One region of the Pseudonocardia sp. C8 genome, then DNA from elsewhere that is predicted to be linked to it. Evidence: predicted binding sites of a transcription regulator. Region 1 holds the regulator's gene; the other holds the start of a gene.
What was found. The regulator LexA, encoded in region 1, represses DNA repair genes until DNA is damaged. The targets are predictions, from matches to a motif close to CGAACACGTGTTCG.

Region 1 (4,410 bases):
CGGCTCCGACGCGCTGCCCGACGACCAGATCGCCGCCGTCCGCCAGGTGCTCGTGGAGATCGGCGAGGAGCAGGGCGGCACGATGCCGCCGGAGCTGCTCGTGATCAACAAGACCGACCTCGCCGGTGACCTCGCGCTGGCCCGGTTGCGGCACGCTCAGCCGGAGGCGGTGTTCGTGTCCGCGCACGACGGTCGCGGCATCGGGAAGCTCCGCCAGCGGATCGCCGAGCGGCTGCCCCGCCCGGAGTACGAGGTCGACCTGCTGCTGCCCTACACCGAGGGGGCGCTGGTGGCCCGGCTGCACGACGAGGGCGAGGTCCTCGCCGAGGAGCACACCGGCGACGGCACCCGGATCCGGGCCCGGGTGGGGCCGGAGCTGGGCGTGGCGGTGCTGCCGTACGCCGTCGGACCTCGTGCCACGGCCGAGATGCCGGTGGCGGCGGCGCGGAACTGACCCGCCCGCCCCGGCGGACGACCCCGCGGCACGGCATGGCGTCAGGACGTTGCTCGATGCCCGGTGCCGCGGGCCGTCGTTCGGTACCTGGTGGCGCCTGGAGCCGGTGGGTGCCGGGTGCCGCCGGTCGGTCGATCCCGGGTGCCGTCGGACGTCGGCCGCTGCCGCGTCGCGCTGCCCGCCGGCCCGTCCGGAGTACCGCCCTGCTCGTGTCCGCGGTCGTGGGGCTCGCCCTCCCGGGGTCGCTCGCCGTCGCCGCGCCCGGCGCTCCCGCACCGGGGCCCGCGGTCCGGGATACCGCGGCGCCGGTCGCCGCCGGTTCCCAGGTGCCGCGGCCCGGTCCCGGCGCGCCGCGGCCGGTCTGCACGATCGACGACGACCGGATGTCGGAGCTGTCCGGCCTCGTTGCCGAGGGCGAGGTCGGTGGCCCGCCGCAGCGGTATCACGCCATCGCCGACGGCGGCGGATCCGGCACGGTCACCACCCTGGACCCGGCCACCTGCGCGGTCAGCGCGGTGCGGGACACCGGGGTGGCGGTCGAGGACGTGGAGGACCTCGGCGTCACCCCCGACGGTGCGCTGTGGCTGGCCGACATCGGGGACAACGGTGCCGGGCGCGACACGGTCCGCCTGGTCGTGCTGCCGACGTCCGGTCCGCCGCGGGTGCACGACCTCGTCTACCCGGACGGCCCGCGCGACGCCGAGGCGGTCCTGGTCGCCGACGACGGGGTGCCCCTGATCGTGGAGAAGGTGAGCGGCGCGGCCGGGGTGTACCGCCCGGACCGCCCGCTCGGCGACGGGGGGACGACAGGGCTGCGCCGGGTCGCCGAGATCGTCCTGCCGTACTCCGCCGGCGCAGGCGGCCCGCTCGGCGCCGGTGGCGCCCGCACGGTCACCGGCGGTGCGGTCGCACCACCCGGGACCGAGGGCGGGCGTGCCGCCGTCCTGCGGACGTACACCGACGCCTGGCTGTTCCCGCTCCGGAGCGACCCGGCCGGTGCCGTGACCGGGGACGCGCTGGTGGACGCCGTGCGTGGGGCGCCGATGCCGGTACCGCTGCCGGACGAAGCGCAGGGCGAGGCCGTCGCGGTGGACGGCCGCGGCACCCTGCATTCCGGCACCGAGGCCCGCGCGACGGCCCCGGCCGGGGTTCGCGCCGTGCCCGGTGCCGTGGCCGCGGCGACCGCAGCCACCGCACCGGTCGTCCCGCAACCCGCCGAGGCACCCCGGCAGCGGTCGACGCCGGAGTGGTTGCCCGCCGTCGCCGGGGCCGGCGCACTCGGTGCGCTGCTGCTGGCCGGGATCGGCGCGATGGCCCTGCACGGCCGCCGGCGCTGACCGCCGCGGGCTCAGAGCCGGCGCAGCACCGCGACGACCCGGCCCAGGATCGACGCGTCGTCGCCGGGGATGGGCTCGTAGGCGTCGTTGGCCGGCATCAGCCAGATGTGCCCGTCCTTGCGGCGGAACGTCTTCACGGTGGCCTCGCCGTCGATCATCGCGGCGACGACCTCGCCCTGCTCGGCCACCGGCTGCTGGCGGACGACGACCCAGTCCCCGTCGGTGATCGCGGCGTCGACCATGGAGTCGCCCTTGACATTGAGCAGGAACAGCGTGCCCTCGCCGACGATCTCGCGCGGGAGCGGGAACACGTCCTGCACCGCCTCCTCGGCCAGGATCGGGCCGCCGGCGGCGATGTCGCCGATCAGCGGCACGAACGCCGGCGCCGGCCGCTCGGTCCGCGCGGGCTCGGCGCTCCCGTCGGTGCCCTCCGCAGCCTGCTCCGGGCTGCGCACGTCCACCGCGCGGGTGCGGTTCGGGTCCCGGCGCAGCAGGCCCTTGCGCTCCAGCGTCCGCAGCTGGTGGTGCACCGACGAGGTGGAGGTCAGCCCCACCGCGTCACCGATCTCGCGGACGCTCGGCGGGTAGCCGTACTGGTCCACCCACTCCCGGATCACCCTCAGGACCTTCCGCTGACGCGGCGTCAGACCGCGCGTGGCGGCCGGGGGTTCGGGGAACTCCCGGACGCTCGCGGAACCCTGTCCGGTGGACGCCCCGTCTCCGGACTCGTCCGCTGCCATCGCATTCGCCTCCTCGAGGATGTACCGCCACGAGCGTAACCAATTCCGGGCCCGGACGCCAAACATGCGTTCGAAGCCCGGGGCGGCGTGTCGTGGATTCCGGCCGGGCTCCGGTGGTACAACATCGCACGGGCGTTCGATCGAACATCGATTCGATGCCCTCGGGTGCCCGGCGGGGTGTCCGGACGCGGCAGCGAAGGGTGCGATGTGGACGCGACGGTGGTGGAGCTGCGGGGCGTCGGCGGCGTCGGCAGGGGTGGAGCGGAACCGGTCCGCGCCGGCGGCCCGTGGGCGCGGCCCGCGGTCCGTGCGCGGGGAGTGCTGCGGCGCGTGGTCGCCGGTGCGGGTGTGGTGCTGGCGGCGGCGACGACCGTCGTCGGGCTGGGACTGCTCGCCGACCTGTCGGCCGCGGGGTCGCTTCCGGCCGGGCCGACAGCGCCGGCAGTGCCGGCAGCGGTCTCCTCCGGGCGCTGACGGCTCGCTGACCTGCGGCGACGCGATTCTTGTCGGTGTCCGGTGCTACACAGCTCGTACGCCCGTTCGATCGGCCTCGGGGAAGGGTCGCCCGGCGGGCACGGCGCACGGCAGGGCCGGCGTCGACGGTGATCGCGGACGGTCCGCGAGGACCATACGGAGGAGCCATGCGAGAGCTCGAGGTCCACGAGGTGGCGCGCCGGGTGCGATCCGGCGGGAGGCGCGGCCCGGTCCGGGCGCGCCGGAGGGTCAGCCGCCCGGCGGTCTGCCCCGACGGGCGCCATCCCGACGAGCCCGTGCTCGCGGCGGTCACGGCGCAGTCACTGCCGGTGGCGCGAGCGGTGCGGTCGTCCGTGCCGGCAGTGCGAGCGGAGCGGTCGCTGCGGGTGGCACGTGCCGAGCCCGAACCCGGTCCGCGCCGCGGCGGCGTCTGCGCTCGCGGCGCGCTGCCCGGCGGGCCGGCCCGGCCGGCCGCCGTGTGGCGCGGCGGTCCGGCTCCCACGCCGGGTGGCGGCGCGTCCGCCGTCCGGGAGGGCCGGGAGAGCCGGGTAGTCCGGGTGGTGCGTCCGGCGTCCCGCCGCTGCCTGGTGGCGGTGGCCCGGCGTCGTGGCCGGAGCGGGGTCCGCCCGCGCGGGGAGCGGCTGCTGGCCGGGGCCGCGGCCGTGCTCTGCTCGGCGACCGTGGTGCTGCTGCTGGGGCTGCTCGGCGACGCCGCCGCCGGCTGGAACGCCGGATCGGCCGTGCCGTCCGAGGGGTCGGCGCCGGTGCTCGTCGTCGACCGCTGAGGGGCCGGGTGGCGCGGTGGCGATCCGGCGTGCCGTCCGGCGCGTGGGTGCGGCGTGTCGCGGAACCGGGTGGCCGTCCGGCGCGGCCGGATCCGGCCGGTGGGCGGCGCCCGCACCGGCGTCGTGCCGTCTGATCAGTGGGTATGCCTCCCGGAGGGCGTCCACGGCCCCGGCAGCCGGTGAGGGCGGGTGTGCGAGTCTTCGGGTCCCGATCGGGGGAAGCTCGGCGCCACGCCGGCTCCGGATTGGCGGACCCCTAGATGTTGGGGTTACATTGGTGTCGTTCTCCCAGGGGTTGGGGGAGCTGATCGTCGCGAGGCGTTCCCGGTCGGTGACGGGAGAAGGGTGGATCCGTCGTGAGATGCCCGTTCTGCCGGCACCCGGACTCGCGGGTGATCGATTCCCGGACCGCCGACGACGGGACCTGCACCCGCCGTCGCCGGTCCTGCACCTCGTGCGGGCGGCGGTTCACCACGGTCGAGGAGACCGTGCTCGCCGTCGTCAAGCGCAGCGGGGTGAGCGAGCCCTTCAGCCGGCAGAAGGTGGTCGGCGGGGTTCGGCGGGCGTGCCAGGGCCGGCCGGTCGACGAGGACGACCTGCAGCAGCTCGCCCACCGGGTC
Region 2 (4,410 bases), 380 kb from region 1:
GTCACGGGCCGGCGGGCGCGCGGCCTCCGTCGGAGGAGGAGGCCGGGCGGGCCGCTCAGCGGAACCGGATCAGCATGGTGAGGACGGTAGGGAGCGCCGCGGCGCCGTGCCACCGGTTTTCGCGCCGCTATCGTCGCCGGTGATGGACGGGCACGAGACGGACCTCGTCGTGATCGGCGGCGGCATCGCCGGGGTCTCGGTGGCGTACGAGCTGGCCGCGCACGCACGGGTCGTGCTGCTCGAGGCCGAGCACGACATGCCGGTGCACGCCACGGCCCGCTCCGCCGCGACCTACATCCCCGGGCACGGGTCGGCCCCGTTCCGCGCGCTGATCGCCGCGTCCGGGCCGCGGTTCGCGGCACTGCCCGACGAGCTGGGGACGCCACCGCTGCTGTCCCCGCGCCCGGTGCTGCACGTCGCCACCGACGACGCCGGGGCGGCCGCCCTCACCGCGATGCTGGCCGAGCAACGCGGCGAGCCCGGCGCCCCGGTCGCGCTGGACCCCGCCGAGGCCCACCGCCGGGCACCGGTGCTGCGTGACCCGCCGCGGGCGGCCGCGTGGACCGCCGGCGCCGCCGACGTCGACACCGCCGCCCTGCACGACGGCTACCGGCGCGGGCTGCGCGCCCGCGGCGGCACCGTGCTGCGCGGAGCGCGGGTGGTCTCGCTGGCGCGGGACGGCAGCGGCTGGGTCGCGACGACGGCCGCCGGGCACGTCGTGCGGGCCGGGGCCGTCGTCGACGCGGCCGGGGCGTGGACCGACGAGGTGGCCGCACTGGCCGGCGTCCCCCGGATCGGGCTGGTCCCGTACCGGCGCACGATCGCGGCGTGCCCGGTCGCGGACCCGTCCGTGCTGCGGGTGGACGGCGCCCCGCTCCCGCTGATCGCCGACGCCGCCGAATGCTGGTACCTCAAACCGGAGGCCGACACGGTCCTGGTGTCACCAGCCGACGAGTCACCCCAGCCGCCGGGCGACGCGCGGCCGGACGAGCTCGACGTCGCGCTCGCCCTGGACCGGGTCGGTGCCGCGACCACGCTCGGCCTGCGGTCCGTGCGCACCGCCTGGGCCGGCCTGCGGACCTTCGCCCCGGACCGGGCGCCGGTCCTCGGGGAGCGGCCGGGCCATCCCGGGTTCCACGTCGTCGCCGGGCAGGGCGGCTCCGGTATCGAGTCGGCGCCGGCGCTCGCCGCCCTGGCCGCAGCGGTGATCCTCGGACGCCCGGCACCGGACGACGTCGGGAGTGCGCTGGCGCGCTCGTGAGTGGTTGGTGGGGCCGGGGCCCGCGTATCCACTCACGGGCGCGTCAGCGCAGCGGTGCGCCGGTCTTGTCGCGGATCTCGGTTTCGGTGACGCCGGGGGCGGTCTCGACGAGTTGCAGGCCGTCGGGGGTCACGTCGATGACGGCGAGGTCGGTGACGATCCGGGTCACGCAGCCCAGCCCGGTGATCGGCAGGCTGCACCGTTCGACGATCTTCGGTGATCCGTCCTTGGAGACGTGGTCCATCATCACGATGACCCGGCGGGCGCCGTGGACGAGGTCCATCGCCCCGCCCATGCCTTTGATCATCTTGCCGGGGACGGCCCAGTTCGCGAGGTCGCCGTTGGCGGCGACCTCCATTCCGCCGAGCACGGCGACGTCGAGCTTGCCGGCGCGGATCTGGCCGAAGCTGTCCGAGGAGCCGAAGTAGGCGGCGCCGTCGTTGACGGTGACGGTCTCCTTGCCGGCGTTGATCAGGTCCGGGTCGACCTCGTCGTCTGTCGGGTAGGGGCCGACGCCGAGGATGCCGTTCTCGGAGTGCAGGATCACCGTGCGACCGGCCGGGATGTGCCCGGGGACCAGGGTCGGCATGCCGATGCCGAGGTTGACGTAGGAGCCGTCGGGCAGCTCCTCGGCGACCCGGGCGGCCATCTCGTCGCGAGTGAGAGCCATGATCAGCGCACCGTCCTGAATTCGACCGGCTTGTCGGCGTCGGGGACGTGCACGACGCGCTGGACGTGGATGCCGGGGGTGTGCACGTGGTCGGGGTCGATCTCGCCGGGTTCGGCCAGGTGCTCGACCTGGGCGATGGTGATCTGCCCGGCGGCGGCGGCGTCGGGGTTGAAGTTGCGGGCCGAGCGCCGGTAGACGAGGTTGCCGTGCCGGTCGCCCTTCCAGGCGTGGACCAGTGCGAAGTCGGGGGTCAGTGCCCGCTCGAGGACGTAGGAGGTGCCGTCGAACTCGCGGACCTCCTTGGTCGGTGACAGCACCGCGACCGAGCCGTCCGGGTGGTAGCGCCAGGGCAGGCCGCCCTCGGCGACGAGCGTGCCGACCCCGGCCGGGGTGTAGAACGCCGGGATCCCGGCCCCGCCCGCGCGCAGGCGCTCGGCCAGGGTGCCCTGCGGGGTCAGCTCGAGCTCCAGCTCGCCGGCGAGGTACTGGCGGGCGAACTCCTTGTTGTTGCCGACGTAGGAGCCGATCGTGCGCCGGATGCGGCCGGCGGCGAGCAGGGTGCCCAGGCCGAAGCCGTCGACGCCCAGGTTGTTCGAGATCGTCTCCAGATCGGTCGCGCCCTGCTCGAGCAGCGCCGCGATCAGCGCCGTCGGCACGCCGCACATGCCGAACCCGCCGACCGCCAACGACGCGCCGTCACCGATGTCGGCGACCGCCTCCGTCGCGGATGCCACCACCTTGTCCATCACGCACACACCTCCGTCGCCGACGACCGTACATGAGTGTTCGTCACACGCACAAGCGTTCGTTATGCGAACACGACGGCGTGCGCTCTTCCCGCGACGAAAGGGTCGTTCGTGGGACGGCGGTGACGCGGGGAGCGGCGACCACCTCGCCGGCGCTCACGGAGCCCGGCCACGCTCGCGCGACCGGGTGAGCGGCACCGGATCCCGTGAGCGGCGCGGACCGGGCCTCGCCGGTGCGGGGTCAGGGCGGGGTGGGGGTGCTGTGGCCGTCCCCGACGGCGATCTCGCCGTCCGCGGTGACGTCGGCGTAGACCCCCGCGCACGCCCACACCCCGCCGACCTGCGGGATCTCGATCCGGTTGTGCTTGGCGACGGTCCGGAGGACGCCGGCGTCACGCGGCAGGTCACCCTGCGCAAGGGTGGTCATCACGCACCGCATCGTGGCGAACGAGTACCGCACGCCGGTGCTGCCGATGGTCCCCACCGACCCGGGCCAGTCGTTCTCGACGAAGCCGGTGCCCGTCCCGTCGAGCACGACGTTCGGCCGGTACCGGCGGACGTCGAACGTGACCTCCGGTGCCAGCTCCCGCAGCCGGTCCAGGGTGGACTCGGTGAGGACGTGCAGTGTGGACAGGTCGAAGAAGGTCCCGGGCGCGCCGAACGCCGAGACGTCGAACCGGCTGACCCGCTCGCCGGACTCCTCCCGCCGCGCGGTCGTGCCCTCGATGAGCTGCTCGGGGGCCAGCTCGCCGACCGGCAGGTCCTCGAACTCCGGCCAGACCTCCTCGAACTGGCTGCCCTCCGGCGGTTCGGCGACCAGCCGCACCTCCCGGCCGAGCACCGTGGACAGTGCGATGTCGACTCCGGCGTCGTCGGAACGCAGCATCGAGCCGTCCGGGAACCGGATCTCGACCTCCGGCAGCGGGCGCCCCGGCTCCGGCTCGGCGGCGAACCGCGCCGAGAAGCCGAGCAGGCCGGCCCACAGTCGCGGCACCTTGGCGCTCGCCACCGTGCCGGACTCGACGTCGTACACCGCCAGCGCGCGGTCGCCGAGCAGGCCCCGGCCGGTCACCACCGACCGTTCCACGGACTCGCCGAGCATGGACTTGACCGGGTACCGGTGCAGGGAGACGACCGTCATACCCGGGTGTCTACCCGCTCCGGGCCCGGCTCGCGAGATCGTCCTCAGCCGAGGAGCGCCACCCGCAGGTCGTCCGCGGATGCGTACACGGTCTCGGCGCCCGCGGCCACCAGCTCGCCCGGCTCGGCGTAGCCCCAGCCCGCACCGAGGCAGCGCAGGCCGTGCTCGGCCGCGCCCTCGACGTCGTGCAGCCGGTCGCCGACCATCGGCGGGACGTCCGCACCGGACGGGTGGCCCAGCCGGCGCAGCGCCTCGGCGACGACCGCGCCCTTGGTGGGCCGGTCGGCCGCGCGGGTGTCGCCGACGATCTCGGTGAACAGGTCGGTCCACCCGTGGTGGGCGAGGATCTTGAGCGCGGACGGCTCGGCCTTGCTGGTGGCCAGCGCCATCGTCACGCCGGCGTCGAACAGCCCCCGCAGGAGCGTCTCGACGCCCGGGTAGGGCGTGCAGTCCAGGCAGCCGTCCTCGTCGCCGTAGATCCGCCGGTAGATCGGGAGGACGGCGGCGGTGCCGGCGTCGCCGAGGATCGGCGGCAGCGAGCGGTAGAGCGGCGGCCCGAGCAGGTGGGTGCCCAGCGCGGAGTCGGGGACGT

Region 2: a site for LexA is predicted at 2,726-2,739, ahead of H7X46_RS09295 (CoA transferase subunit A). Genes of this name have one in related genera too.

The regions. Positions count from the first base shown of each region.
Region 1 covers NZ_JACMTR010000002.1:1,460,956-1,465,365, forward strand. Annotated here, with positions in the region: gene hflX (GTPase HflX) at 1-454, shown strand, start outside; gene H7X46_RS07445 (hypothetical protein) at 664-1,791, shown strand; gene lexA (transcriptional repressor LexA) at 1,803-2,531, opposite strand; gene H7X46_RS07455 (hypothetical protein) at 2,739-3,005, shown strand; gene H7X46_RS07460 (hypothetical protein) at 3,359-3,790, shown strand; gene nrdR (transcriptional regulator NrdR) at 4,147-4,410, shown strand, end outside.
Region 2 covers NZ_JACMTR010000002.1:1,843,414-1,847,823, forward strand. Annotated here, with positions in the region: gene H7X46_RS09285 (FAD-binding oxidoreductase) at 143-1,261, shown strand; gene H7X46_RS09290 (3-oxoacid CoA-transferase subunit B) at 1,305-1,931, opposite strand; gene H7X46_RS09295 (CoA transferase subunit A) at 1,934-2,677, opposite strand; gene H7X46_RS09300 (MOSC domain-containing protein) at 2,919-3,818, opposite strand; gene H7X46_RS09305 (HAD hydrolase-like protein) at 3,863-4,410, opposite strand, start outside.